DNA from 3 places in the Pseudalkalibacillus sp. NRS-1564 genome. Region 1 is predicted to be linked to each of the others. Evidence: riboswitches for the same ligand, from Rfam matches in the RefSeq annotation. Region 1 holds a riboswitch; each other region holds the start of a gene.
The links. Region 1 has a riboswitch for S-adenosylmethionine ahead of ACIFPW_RS13520 (hypothetical protein). Riboswitches for the same ligand answer to the same signal wherever they lie in the genome.
Positions count from the first base shown of each region.

Region 2: another riboswitch for S-adenosylmethionine. It lies ahead of ACIFPW_RS14750 (homocysteine S-methyltransferase family protein); the one in region 1 lies ahead of ACIFPW_RS13520 (hypothetical protein).
Region 3: another riboswitch for S-adenosylmethionine. It lies ahead of ACIFPW_RS00930 (assimilatory sulfite reductase (NADPH) flavoprotein subunit); the one in region 1 lies ahead of ACIFPW_RS13520 (hypothetical protein).

Region 1 is NZ_JBITPM010000029.1:3,701-8,465, forward strand. It holds gene ACIFPW_RS13505 (flavin reductase family protein) at 1-389, opposite strand, end outside; gene ACIFPW_RS13510 (hypothetical protein) at 414-1,070, opposite strand; partial or broken gene ACIFPW_RS13515 (DNA/RNA non-specific endonuclease) at 1,266-2,161, opposite strand; gene ACIFPW_RS13520 (hypothetical protein) at 2,446-2,847, opposite strand; SAM riboswitch class I at 2,869-2,971, opposite strand; gene ACIFPW_RS13525 (nucleoside triphosphate pyrophosphohydrolase) at 3,069-3,392, opposite strand; gene ACIFPW_RS13530 (DNA modification system-associated small protein) at 3,757-3,942, shown strand; gene dndD (DNA sulfur modification protein DndD) at 3,942-4,765, shown strand, end outside.
Region 2 is NZ_JBITPM010000031.1:21,647-26,411, reverse strand. It holds gene ACIFPW_RS14760 (YdhK family protein) at 99-674, opposite strand; gene murB (UDP-N-acetylmuramate dehydrogenase) at 833-1,756, opposite strand; gene ACIFPW_RS14750 (homocysteine S-methyltransferase family protein) at 2,197-3,246, opposite strand; SAM riboswitch class I at 3,326-3,435, opposite strand; gene ACIFPW_RS14745 (DUF3895 domain-containing protein) at 3,528-4,517, opposite strand; gene ACIFPW_RS14740 (bifunctional 2',3'-cyclic-nucleotide 2'-phosphodiesterase/3'-nucleotidase) at 4,639-4,765, opposite strand, start outside.
Region 3 is NZ_JBITPM010000002.1:105,708-110,472, forward strand. It holds gene ACIFPW_RS00910 (type II secretion system F family protein) at 1-96, shown strand, start outside; gene ACIFPW_RS00915 (MBL fold metallo-hydrolase) at 276-1,130, shown strand; gene ACIFPW_RS00920 (ABC transporter ATP-binding protein) at 1,177-1,944, shown strand; gene ACIFPW_RS00925 (hypothetical protein) at 2,000-2,374, shown strand; SAM riboswitch class I at 2,534-2,645, shown strand; gene ACIFPW_RS00930 (assimilatory sulfite reductase (NADPH) flavoprotein subunit) at 2,809-4,632, shown strand; partial or broken gene cysI (assimilatory sulfite reductase (NADPH) hemoprotein subunit) at 4,657-4,765, shown strand, end outside.

The DNA of each region.
Region 1 (4,765 bases):
TTCACCCGCTTCGGTTGCACCGTCTTACTATCGATCGGTGTTAACCCAGCATGCTCAAATTCATCGACTTCCGCAGGTACGTTCTCTGCACTTTTTTGCATTTCGTTTCCAAGCGAACTCGACACCACATTGATGACAAATTCTTGTTGCGATCGGATATTTGCGAGCGTATCCTTATCCGTACCCTCACGCTCCCCCGTCCCTGGTCCGATGGAGATCGCGAGAATGGTAGGCCGGATGGAAGCAACGGTAAAGAAACTAAATGGTGCTAAGTTATGAACGCCGTCTTCAGACACGGTTGATACCCAGGCGATCGGTCTTGGAACAACGGAGCCGGTCAGTAGTTTGTAGATATCTTTGGTTTTTAAGTCGGAAGGGGTTACGTCCATTGGTTTCACTCCTCATGTGATGACTTATGCACTATTTTCACTAAGCTCTTTTTCCTTGAATTTAATACTCTTCAACCATTGGAGGAACTCATCTTCTTTACTATTATCCTTGCAGCTATTATTGGTTTCTAGACATTGAATGTAATAAGAAATAAGAATACCACCCGTATCTCTCGAGTTTTGTACGTACGCTAGATACCCATAGTTATCTTTTCTATTAAATTTCCCATAATGAAGATCAGCCGTATCGTTGTCTATTTGTTGAAAATCTACATCTTCAGCAATGCTACCTAAAAGAGATATATTCGTCTCTAGATTATCTTTTTTTAAATGGCTAATATACTCAGAAGTAATCCCAATATTATAAGATGAACTTTCAATGCCAATCGAAAGCTGTTCAAATCCCTCGTCTTTCGAATAACCCTTTTCACCGATTACTCCCGATTTCGGGAAATTCATTTCATAACGATTAATACCAGAAACAAATGAGTAATAACCATCCTCTACCTCTTCCGTTGATTTCAAAAAACTTCTCGTAAATTCATCCTGCATCGCTCTAGTATCAGGTAAATCTTCAGTAGACACTTTTTCGGGATTCGTGATTGGTTTGTCATTTCCTATTTGACAACCTCCTATAAAGAGAATCATACATAAGAAAACGAGCTTAACTATCGATTTCACAATAAAAACCTCCGATTCTGTTAAGTCTTAGAATCGTCGGGACGGTTCTATCGATTCCATCTCCAAAATTAAAGGAGCATCAATTATACTAATAATTAATGCTCCACTACCTTTTTTCGAAATATCGCATCATAAAAACCGTCCCGGCGAAGCGATATACCCTTTACGTATCACCTACTATATTTTTCTAGACTCTTATTCACCTACCATACCGTCATTATCATTATCACGCATATAAGGATATAACCAATGATCATCGTCACTTGTCCATTACCATTTGTATCAATACTAGAAATATCACCCTCTGTGTCTGAAGGCGTTGAATCGTCAGGCTCGCTCTCAGTTAATCCGAGTGATGCGTTGACTTCATCAGGGTTCACATTATCAAATGTATCAACGATCTCATTTCCGTTCAAAGTATACGTGTACTGATAACTTGAAGGTATCTGCTTTTCCGTATCCGAATAGGTGATAATGGCTTCGAAATCCGTAGCTTCACCTGCGCTACGGATCGCGTCTTCCATATAAGCTTGATCACCATGTCGGTTAAGTGTACTCTCTTGTGGGGTAATGTTATAAGCATTCGATACCCCTCCGAGAGAATCAGCAATAATATGTCCTTCGTCTAACACGTCACTTTCGACGCCCGGAACCTTTGCCTCATCAGAATAGTACCTGCCAGACGATAATACAGGTTCGTTACCATCATCTTGTAGAATGATTTCGTCAGCAACGACACGTACGAGTTGTCCGTATTCATTCGTAAATGCCCAATATTCACGGTCACCGTACCCAATATCAACGACGACGTTAGGTTCTCGATGTCCAGACAAATCTCCACCATCAACTTCAATAAGTTCGTATCCTGAGAACTGTTCATCTTCTGTTGGGTCTGGTGTTTCCTCTTCTACTGGCTCATCAACAACCGTAGTGTTCGATTCTCCTTTTTCACTATTTTCATTTGTTTCAACTGTACTTACTTCTTGTGTATTTGTTTCTGCATCTTTATTGGATGCCTTTTCTAAATTGGTACAACCAACTATAAAAATGATCGTTAAAAATAAGATGAAATAGTTCATTTTCGTTTTCATATTAGAACGCTCCTATAATAGGGAAATTTCGTAATGTTAAAAAAATCAAAAGAAAGAGTAAAAATGGAACCATAATTTCTTCTAACACTTTTATTATCCATTACTTTAATAGTTTAATTTTACCACATTAAATAACTTCAAAAGCATTCAGAAAAAATACACTATTCATTTCAAAAAATAGTTTTGCAGCTTATTCTTAAAAAGCTTCCAAGTCTAATCCCCAAACATCCACGATTTCGAATCATCAAAATGAATTGCCAAAATCCTCTTCTATCAACATTGGCTCACATCACACTCTCAATATAATCCCCATTTCCTCTCACAATCTGAAGCCCCTGCTTCTCTAATTCCAGCCACAAATATCGATCCAGCGCATAAGGTTCTTTTTGTTGAAGGGAAAGCAATGCTTTCTCGGTAAGCAACAGTTCATAAGAGCGGTTTTCCTTTTTAACAACGACCTCATAGTCAATCAACTTCATCACGATCACTTCATACGCCTCATCCCACTCCTTAAGTTGACGCTCAATGACTTCTGCAACGTGTAACAAAAAACTTTCCCCTTCATAACTTTTCGCCATGATGCTTCGTGCAAATCGATTGACGTTCACAAACTCATCCCCCTTATTCTCATAAACAAGGTATTCAACAATTGAACAAAAAAGGCCCTTCATCGCAAATGAATGCAACAAAGAGCCTCCGCTATCCGTGCGTTATCATTCAAAGCCATGCTTTGCAGGTTGGAGCACCTTACCGCCTGGCAGGTTGCTGTGAAGTCAGTGAGCCCTTACTCTCGTTCACTCCTGATAACCTTATTTAGTTGGTATTAGTTTACTTCTTCATTTGGAAACTGTCCATTTTGAATAAAAATCAGATAAAACTACCGCAGAGACTTTTCACTCATACCTATTTAATCCTCCACATCAATCAAATAAACCCGCTCATCAAACCCACCACGAATTTCTCTCTTCTCCCTACGGACTTCTTCCAATTCTTCAATGGAAGAATGATGCACCTCAACTAATGAATAGATCAACTCAAGCACATCCGCCAGTTCTTCAACCGCATGACTATCTTCCTGAGCTTCAAGATACTCCTGTAGTTCTTCTTTTAACTTTACCTGCAGCTCTTTTTTATACTCAGCCTCCTCAAGAATTTCGGTATGAAACTTGTTCCCGTTTGCACGAATGATCTCTGGAATCCGATCTCTCACTAGCTTGTTGTTGGTAGGCATTCCCTTCTCCCCTTTGAATTGTCAGTTAATTTAATAATAATATAAGACAATCTAAATTGGAAAGGAATTGCTGGATTAATCTACATTATAGATAGCAACTCATAGATCTGCTTAAATACAATAGCTGGATTTTGAGGTCTGCTTTTGTTTTTGATGAGTTTTTCTATTTCACTATGTACTACATGAATATTACGATGGCGTTTGACAGAACCCGGACAATAATAAAATATAGTATTTCATTGTATTCCCATTGCTTAGGTCTATAGATGGCACTTCTTACAAATACTGTATCCACCTTGGCTCTAGCTCCTATTTTATAGTAAAATGTTTTATAGATATACTTCTATATTAAGGGGTCTAAAGTATGAACATTAAAGAGAAAGAATTAGAAATACTAAATGAACTATGTAAAGAGAATGATTTAAACACGAAAGGTGTTTATCAAATTATTAGACAAGCTGAAAAAATATCCTATGAAAATGTTTCTGATCGAGCTCGTCGAAAAGAATATAGTGATTTAATAGACTTTCATTTAAGAAGGGATAGCTAATGCTTTTAAAGAAGCTCGTTTTTGATAACTATAAAACCTACTATGGTCATCAGGATGTGGATCTTTACATCCCCCCTGAGGAACGTGAAAAAGGCAAAAACATTATCTTATTAGGTGGTTTGAACGGGGCTGGTAAAACCACTATTCTAAAAGCAATTTTGTATGTCTTATTTGGTAAAAGAGGAATATCTGAGAGCGAACATAAGAGATTGTTCTCAAACGTCATTAACAATACCTTCTTCGAAGAGGGCGGGCGATCTTGCTCTGTTACATTGGTGTTGGAAACCGAACAAAAAGAGGAATGGGAATTAAAAGTAAGATGGGGCTTTGACTATTTGAAACGACTGACTCACGAAGAGCGCTCGATCCTCGTTAGAAGACCTGGTATAAGGCAGGGTAAGAAGGTACAAATAGATAACATTGAAGTATATAACCGATTTATCGATAAAATTATTCCTTATCATTCAGCTCCATTCTTCATCTTTGACGGTGAAGAAATTAAAGATATTATCTTAAGACAAAACAGCAGCGAAATGACTGAAGCAATTCATAAAATCACTGGTATGCAGGCCTACAACCAGTTATTAGATGATTTAGATAAGATGATTCGAAGTCTTGAACAGGATTTATCAAGATCAGTAAGTAAATCAAAGCTTTCAAACATTAATAACGAACTTGAGAAAGTTGAAGATGAAATTCAGACTTTACGAGAAAAGAAAGAAACAAGAAGTAAGGAACTGGATGAGCTAAAGAGCGAGATTGAAACAGTGAAGAATCAACGTAACGATAAACTGAAAAACAATTCTAGATCAAGAGAAGAGTT
Region 2 (4,765 bases), on a different contig from region 1:
TGACGATAGCGTTAGAAAATCTAGTGGAAGAACGGCAGATATTAGTGAACCTCTTTAAAATAACCCGAACCTAACCAGTTCGGGTTATGAAGGGTCAATTATTCAGTTAGGGTTAATTCGTCTTCCGTTACCCATTTATGATTCGTTACTTTTTCGCCACCAGTTGTTGGTGTGTAGTCGATCATATATACGGTAGTTTCTGTAGCGGATTCGACCGTTGCAATCGCACCTTCCATTCCTTCCATATGAGAAGCCATTAATGTTACTTCAGTTCCTGATGGAAGTGGAGCTTCATCTGGATCTTCCAGTTCTTCATGAATGACCCATTTATGATTTTCTACGGGTTCTCCGCCATCTTCAGGGGTGTAAGTTACAACATAAGCTGTCGTATCATATGCCCCCACAATAGTTGCTTCTGCACCTTCCATTCCTTTCATATGGTTCGCTTCAATGATCGCCGTGCTACCTTCTGGATAAGTCGGATCTTCAGACTTTTGTAGCTCTTCAGGTACCTCAGCAGAGCCTGAATGATTCATCCCTTCCATATTACTTTCAGAGTTTGCCTCTGTGTTATTAGAGTTTTCATTTACTTGTTCATTGTTGTTTGCACAAGCAGCAAGAATGAGCGCCATTGATAATGTTATTACACCAATCAATTGAGTTTTACTTTTCATGATAGTCCTCCTCTAGTCTTTGGAATTGTATGCCAATATCTACTTTATCCGTAAAGTATGCACTTATTGTGCAGATTTCATTTGTTCACAGATTTATCGAATATCGGTGAAAGAACACTAAAAGGCCGCTCTTACAGAAAGAGCGGCTGTCATGTGAATTATGGTTTTTCAGGTGGTTCCCCGATGACGCGAACTTCACGTTCAAGATCGACATCAAACTTTTCTTTTACTGTTTGCTGCACATGATGAATCACGTCCAGATAGTCAGTCGCTGTCGCATTATCGATATTTACAATAAAGCCAGCATGCTTTTTGGAGACTTCAGCTCCACCGATTCGTGTACCCTGAAGCTGTGAGTCCTGAATGAGCTTACCAGCAAAAAGGCCAGGAGGACGTTTAAACACACTGCCACATGAAGGGTATTCTAGCGGTTGCTTTGTTTCACGTTTTTCCGTTAAGTCATCCATGATTGCTTTAATATCCTCATACTCTCCAACTTTAAGCTCGAAAGTAGCTTCAAGGACAAGAAGACCATTTTCTTCTACATTACTATGACGGTAAGATAAATCAAGTTCATCAGCTGTCAATTTAACGAGCTTTCCTTCCTTTGTTACAGCAAGAACGCTTTCGAGACAATCCGCGATTTCTCCACCGTATGCTCCTGCGTTCATATAAACAGCTCCGCCGACAGATCCTGGGATTCCGCATGCGAATTCGAGCCCACTTAGTTTGCTGTCACGAGCAAATTCAGAAGCATCAATAATACGTGCACCAGCTTGAGCAATAACTTTTTCTTCTTCTTTTTGAATGGCTTTTAGTGACGAAAGATTCAGGACAATTCCTCTAATGCCTCCATCTTGAATAATAACATTAGAGCCTTTTCCTAAAATGGTTAATGGATAGTTAGATTGATAGGCGTACTCAACTGCTGCTCGTGCGTCCTCTAGCGTGTTAGGAAACACAAGGACATCCGCACATCCACCCATTCTTGTATACGTATGTGCATTTAATGGCTCATTTATCTTCAGTTCCGCACTGGGTAAAATGGAGCGGAGTTCATTTAATACATTTTGATTATTCATAGGCTACCTCGCTTATAAAACAGTTCGTTTTCATTGTGGTTTGAGTTCAATAATGTTTCATGGACATATTCAAACACATTTAAAATAATAACACAACTACTTGATAAATATGATGTTTTTCATAAAAGAAGCCTTTAATTCGAAAAGAATGTTAATTGGAAAGCAACTTATATAGCGGAAAAATCAATCTCAGACATCGTGATTGGAAAAATGCTGTTATCCTATCAAATGCATAAATCATTGTATTCGTTACTCTTCTACAGATACTGTTACTAATCGTCGCCAACGTTATCAAAAATAATCAGCTTATAGAAAAAATGTAGTAGATATAATATCCTATGTATGAATGTATTTTAATACTGTAGTACAGGTGTACAGATAGGGTTTTTGGTAAAAAAACAACAACCGGAGAAATTAAGTTCTCCGGTTGTTGTTATAAATTAGGCCTTTGTTCGATAAGCCGTATTGTTATCTTTCAATGTCTCATCCGTTCCAAACAAAAAGTGCTTTTCCATATTTGGAGAATATACCGAGTTTACAGTTGTTCTGCCAACTGTTTCAGCCACCTCTCGCAGCATACTTGGAGAAGCCCCGCAACAGAGTCCCAAGTAATTGACCCCAACCAGCTGTGCCTCCTTAGCCCATTCCGCTAGTTCATAGCGATTGCAATAAAGCGGGTCTAAAGAGGTTGGAAAGGTCGTCTCTGTTGGCAATGTACACGCACAGCCACCGTCTGGTAAGTTAAAGAATGTTGGGTGTTCTTCTGTTGTACGATAAGGGATTGGAAGAGCACCAACATAGCCGTTAACAGACTGTCTAATTTTTTCAATGTAAGGCTGCATTGTGGCAGGCCCTCTAAAACAATTCATGCCAACAACTAGTGCACCTTGCTCTTCTAATAAACGGCAAGCTTCCTCAACCGTATAGCCGTCCCTTAAAATGTTCTCACTCATAAGTCCGAGTGTAATCACAGCTTGAAGACCTTGCTTTTGAATCTCTTCTAGCGCTATTTTGGCTTCTTCATAGAAGTAGAAGGTTTCGCCGTTGATGAAATCAACGCCTTCTTCTTTGCTCCATTTCACCATTTCAGCAAAAATTGACCGAATTTGTTCCTTACTTTCCTCATCTTCAGGATCAAATAAGTTTGTATTTGAAATGTTTCCAGCAACTAGCGCTTCTTCTTCAGGGTGTTCCTTCGCAACTTCTTTAGCCAGGCGGATGGCTTGTCTATTGAGCGGTTCTAACAATTCTTCTTTTCCAATAATCCTCATTTTCTCTCGGTGACCATTATACGTAAAAGCAAGTACGACATCAGAACCTGCAAGCATATAATCACGATACGTTTGTTTTAGCGCTTCAGGGTTGTCTAGGGCAACTTCGGGTACGAATGATCCTGCTTGTAAATAACCACGACGCTCTAGTTCAAATAGATAACCTTCCCCGCAAATAACTGGACCATCTTGCAATCGTTCTTCAAGTGTTCTTTTCATGTGTAACAGCTCCTTTTCTGGATAAAATAAAAAACCCTCTTCTTAAACAATAAGAAGAGGGTTTGCTAACATAATCCTCCTCTTATCTTCCAGGTGATATCACCTGTAGGATTTGGCACCAGCTTCAACTGAAGTTGAAAGGTTGCCGGGCATCATAGGGCCTATTCCCTCCGCCGCTCTTGATAAGAGTGTTGATTTAATTTTTGAACATGTGTGAAATTATAGACCGGTTAACTGGAAATGTCAATCACTTATCTGATAATTACGAAATGTTAGGATATTCACTTACTTTTCAAACGATAGATGCGATCTTCACGTCCTATCGGCTCGACTGACATTGATCCAGATGCAACAAATGAATCGAGGTAGGTACAAACAGCATAATAAATTTTTGGTTTCTTTGTGGAGTATCTCTTGTCTTGTACCTTTCCTTCCTTAATCAAAAGCTCACAAATCATTAGGGCGCTTTCCATACCTTGCTGAATATAGGAGTCTATCGCTTCCTGTGTTGTAAATGAAAGGTCCCCTACAAAATAGGTTTCCTTAGGTTTCTGGCTTGTCTTTTCTTGTAATGGTTCTTGAACTTCTTCCGCGAACAAATCAAAGGAACCTTGTAATTCCTCTTCTGATTTCGGTTCTTCCTGGTTGCTTTTCGGTTTGACTACTTGTTCTACAGTGTTGCTCCCTCTTTGAAAAGCTTCTTGGTCTTCACGATAAGATCTGATTAAACTGTTTAGCCGTTTTTCTTGTAGATCTAGTAATGGAAGATTTAATGAAAGTGGCTGTTCAATGTCTTGTGGAAGGTTCAATCCTTCAGGAATGTCGTATGTAGGATAGCCGTTCTGTCTTTTCAACAGTAGCTCATCCAACTCGTAATCTATTTCCATAAATCCCTTCACAACTTCTCTCACAATGGAAGCGGGTAATCCGGTATGCTCTTCGAAATGATTTATCCCGAAACGCCGCGTTTCCCCTGTTTTTGCATGTCGAACAACATATTGATACCGTAAAGAGCGACCGCACTCACATTTCAAATCATCTGAAATGAAGCCTGCATCGATGTAATCTTCTAGTATCCAATCATCAAGCAGCATCCTGATTTCTTCATCCGTTGCTCCACTTGGAATCATCCGGCCTTTACTTCTAGCAATGACATTCGCGAAAGTCGTTTTCTTACCGCGTTTAAGAAAATTCATTACATACGTTTGTTGTTCATTTGTCAGATCTGAAAAAAGCTCATCTCTTTGGGTGCTTGTCAGGCTTTGTGTCATATAAATCCCTTTCTGTACGATAGTAATGCCATTATATCAGTAAATATTCCACTATTGTTTGCATAGGATAAATTCTTAAAATAAGAAACGCCAATCCTGATGAATTGGCGTGAATTCGTTCTTAACGATGGCGGCCGTGCTCGCCCTTATGATTATGATGATGCTTTTCTTTTTTCTGTTTCGTTAAGTCGAGTGTATATTTAGCGAAACCATTTTCTGTTTCATCAACAAAATGAATCGTTTGAATG
Region 3 (4,765 bases), on a different contig from region 1:
ATGCTCATACCTATGGTTCTCTTTATTTTTCCACCCCTCTTTATCATTATCCTTGGACCGATGGTAGTGAAGATCGTCGTGGATGGCTTTGGTTAAGAGAAGACGAACACCTCCATTTCTACTGCAATGCAAAAAAATCACCTTTTCTAAACGACGCTTCCATTTGGAGGTGTCTATTTTTGTATGTAGTAGAAAAAATACGAATACAAAACTTCAAAATGATAAAATGGAAATAAGAAATTTCATCGAGGTTTGTATTTTAAGGAGGACAATAAATGCAACAGATTAAACAAATTGGCAATCGCTTTTACTATCAAACACCAGTTTCCGAAACGGACCGACCGATTCTAGGAATGGTGATTGGAGATAGAAAGTCTCTGATGATCGATGCTGGGAATTCAGAGGACCATGCTCGTTATTTTCTAAAAGAACTATCGGAAAAAGGATTCAAGGAACCGGACATGGTCGCGCTCACTCATTGGCATTGGGATCATATCTTTGGACTATCGGCGCTGAAAGATGCAGTCTCCTTATCCTCGCATCAGACGAAAGAGGAAATTAGTAAGCTTATTCCATTAGGATGGTCTGATGATGAGTTGGATGAGCGGGTGAAAGAAGGCACTGAAATTGAATTTTGTGCAAATGCGATCAAGAAGGAATTTGTGGATTCTCGAGACATTACGATTACGCTACCAGATGTAACGTTTGGTGAGAAAATGGAGATTGATCTTGGTGGTGTCACGTGTATTCTTCACCCTGTTGGAGGCGATCACGCGGCTGATTCGGTTGTGATTTATATGAAGGAAGAGAAAATCCTTTTTCTTGGAGACTGCTTTTATCCTGATATTTTTTCAGAAAAAGTCAACTACACTGTTAACACAACAAATCGACTGCTTGATCAATTAGAAAGCTTTGAGGCAGAATGGTTCATCTTATCACACGGGGAGGCAATCTCTAAGGAGGATTTTAAGAACGAAGTGAACCTTTTACGTGCTGTTGCTTCTATTACTGAGGAGTGCAATGGTGATGTTACACGTATGCAAAAGTTGTATGAGCATAATGTTGGCAGAGACTCACGCGAAGAGGAGCTTGAAGTGATTCAAGAATTTGCTAACGGGTATACGATGTAAAAAGCGCTAGTTGGAATGACTTTCTTCAAAGAACGGAGTGGGATGTATGGCAATCATTCATGTAGAAAATGCTTATTACACACGTGAGAAACAGATGATTTTATCCGATATTTCTTTTTCCGTAGAGAAAGGACAGCATCAGGCCATTATCGGATTAAATGGATCAGGTAAAACGACACTACTTCAGTTAATTCACGGCTCGATCTGGCCACTGCTTCGCTATGATCCCGTCGTTGAAGTATTGGGGCATCGTCTTGGGAAAACTGATTTGAATGAGCTTAGAAAATCTATTGGCTGGGTGAGCAACGCTTTCACTGAGCGTATCTCGCCGATGCAGGAGCAGGTGACGGAACAGGAAGAATCGCAAGCGATGAAGATGATGCAGGAATGGGGGATTGCTCATTTACGCGGTAAACCTTTTCGAATTTGCTCTCAAGGTGAGAAGCAGAAAGTCCTGATAGCGAGAGCTTTGATGTCTTCGCCAAAGCTTCTTATTCTAGATGAACCGTGCAACGGACTTGATCTATATTCACGCGAACAGTTATTAGCTCAGGTTGAACGACTTGGAAAAGAGGAAGATGGTCCAACCATATTGTATATCACTCATCATATTGAAGAGATTTGTCCCGTATTCACTCACGCCATGATTATGGAAAATGGTCGAATTGCAGTGAATGGCAAGAAGAAAGATGTGTTAACAGCTGAACATCTTAGTAAAAGTATGGGCGTCCCTTTAGAAGTGACGTGGAACAGAGAGCGACCTTGGGTTCAGGTGAATTCAAATGAGATGAAGCCAGCTTATCCATCTGCATAAGGACCGTGTATCTCAAAAATGCCCAAATTCGTTCATCGTCAAAAGGAGGTATGTATTGAAGGATTTTGATTCGCTAACTCATAAAGAAATTGCGATTCGATATACGGTATTGACGCTGTTTCTATCGTCTACCATTTTTATAGTGGATTACGACCTTCCACTCTGGGCGTATGTCATATGCATGCTTCTATCGATATTTGGTATTGCGGTGAACTTGTTGAAATGGAAACGTGGGAAAAAAGTTAACGTCACATTTAAAGATCATGTCATTCGCTCCTGCGTTTTTTCTTTCATGGCCTTTCTCTTGTTGGTGCTGCCTTTTGACTACAGTTGGTTGATGATTCTTATGATTCTATCTCTTGTCATGGCGAATACGATTGATTTCATGCGCATGCGGAATAGGATACAAGAGGGGCAACGGCAGGGATAAAAGACCTGAATCATTTGGATTATTTTTCATGAAGATTGCTGGTGTTATCGCCATTTAGTTAATTGAATGATGATAATTTTCTAATAATATATTGACTTTTATTCGATCACGAGATAACATTTGAACCAATCATTGTCATTTACAATTTGATAGCAACATTTCTTATCAAGAGAGGTGGAGGGACTGGCCCTATGAAGCTTCGGCAACCGATGAGATGATCCTTCATCTCATACTGTGCCAAATCCAGCAGGTTTATCCTGAAAGATAAGAAGACTGGCTTCGTACTTACAAACCTTTCTTCTTATGTTTTGAGAAGAGAGGTTTTTTGTGTTGAATGGGTTAGGGGGAATGCAGACGAATTTATTTGCTATTAATTCCGAGTAAACTACTTTCATTACATTGAATTAAATTTTAGTATTGTGAGGTGGATTGTATTGCAGTTACAGGTTGTGAATAGCCCTTTTGACAAAGAACAAACGGAGCTTTTAAATCGTCTCTTACCAACATTAAATGAGACGCAGAAAATATGGCTGAGCGGATACCTTTCCGTACCAGGTAGCTCTGAAGCTGCGGCAGCTACTGAGACGATTGCTCAAGGTGTTTCTGCTTCAGAAGCATTCTCTAAACAAGAAGCAAAAACACGTGAGCTTACGATTCTCTATGGCTCACATACTGGCAATTGTCAGTCACTAGCGGAATCTTTCTTTGAGCGATTGGAAAACGAGAAATACAACGTTACCCTTTCATCGCTTGATGATTTTAAGCCAAAGTCGCTTAAAAAAGTAGAAGATTTATTATTGATTACAAGCACCCATGGAGATGGCGATCCTCCTGATAATGCGTTAAGCTTCCATGACTTTGTTCAAAGTAAGAGAGCCCCTGAATTAGATGGTCTCAGATTCTCAGTCTTATCACTTGGTGATAGCTCCTATGAATTTTTCTGCCAAACCGGGAAAGATTTTGACAAGCGCTTTGAAGAATTAGGTGCAACAAGGCTCTATCCTCGTGTAGATTGTGATCTTGATTTCGAAGAGCCTGCAGAAGAGTGGTTCGAAGGCGTGACGGGAGTATTGAAAGAAGATCAGTCTACGAGAGAATCGACTTCTGAAACAAAACCTGATGAGTCGAATCAGACGTATTCCAGAACGAATCCATTCAAAGCCGAAATTCTTGAGAATGTTAATTTGAATGGACGTGGATCGAATAAAGAAACACGGCACATTGAGCTTGATCTTGAAGGATCGAACCTTGAATATGAGCCGGGTGATAGCCTTGGTATTTACCCGGAGAATGATACTGCTCTTGTCCGTCAGCTAATCGATGAAATGAACTGGAAGCGAGAAGAACAGGTTACGGTGAACAAAAAGGGTGACGTTCAGCCACTTGAAGAAGCTTTAACGAAAACATATGAGATTACGAGTCTCACAAAGCCATTGCTCAAGAAGATTGCAGAGCTGACATCAAGTTTTGAGCTTAAGCGCATGGTTGAAGCGGAAGGCGAAGAACTAAGAACATACCTTTACGGTAGAGATTTAATTGATTTGGTGAAGGACTACGGACCGTGGACCGTCTCGGCACAGGAGTTTGTAAACGTTCTGCGCAAAATTCCGGTTCGTCTTTATTCGATCGCAAGCAGTTCAAACGCAAATCCAGATGAAGTTCATCTCACAATTGGGGCACTAAGGTATGATGCACATGGTCGAGCTCGTACGGGCGTATGCTCTGGCCAATGCGCAGAGCGCTCACAAGCGGGGGATACACTCCCAATATTTGTGCAGCGAAATCAAAACTTTAGACTTCCGGATCATCCTGACACCCCTATCATTATGACAGGCGCAGGCACTGGCGTAGCGCCGTACCGGGCATTCTTACAAGAGCGAGAAGAAAGTGGCGCAAGTGGAGAAACGTGGCTATTCTTTGGTGAACAGCATTTTGTCACAGACTTTCTTTATCAAGTCGAATGGCAGAAGTGGTTAAAAGATGGGGTGCTTTCTCGTATGGACGTGGCGTTTTCTCGTGATTCAGAAGAGAAAGTGTATGTTCAGCACCGCATGCTCGAGCGAAGTAAAGAACTATACGAGTGGCTGCAAGAGGGTGCGCACGTCTACGTATGTGGAGATGAAAAGTATATGGCAAAAGACGTTCACGTGGCACTCGTTAACATCTTAGAGCAACAGGGGAATTTCAGTGAATCAGAAGCAGAAGCTTATCTTGCAGATCTACGTAACGCGAAACGCTACCAGCGCGATGTGTACTAAGCGCAACAGGGAAGGAGATTGACCATGTCCAAAAAGACGGTAACAGAAGACGGCAAACCGAGTGAAATGGAGAAAATCAAAGACGAAAGTGATTACTTACGTGGCTCGCTTGTGAAAAGCTTTGCGGATCCCA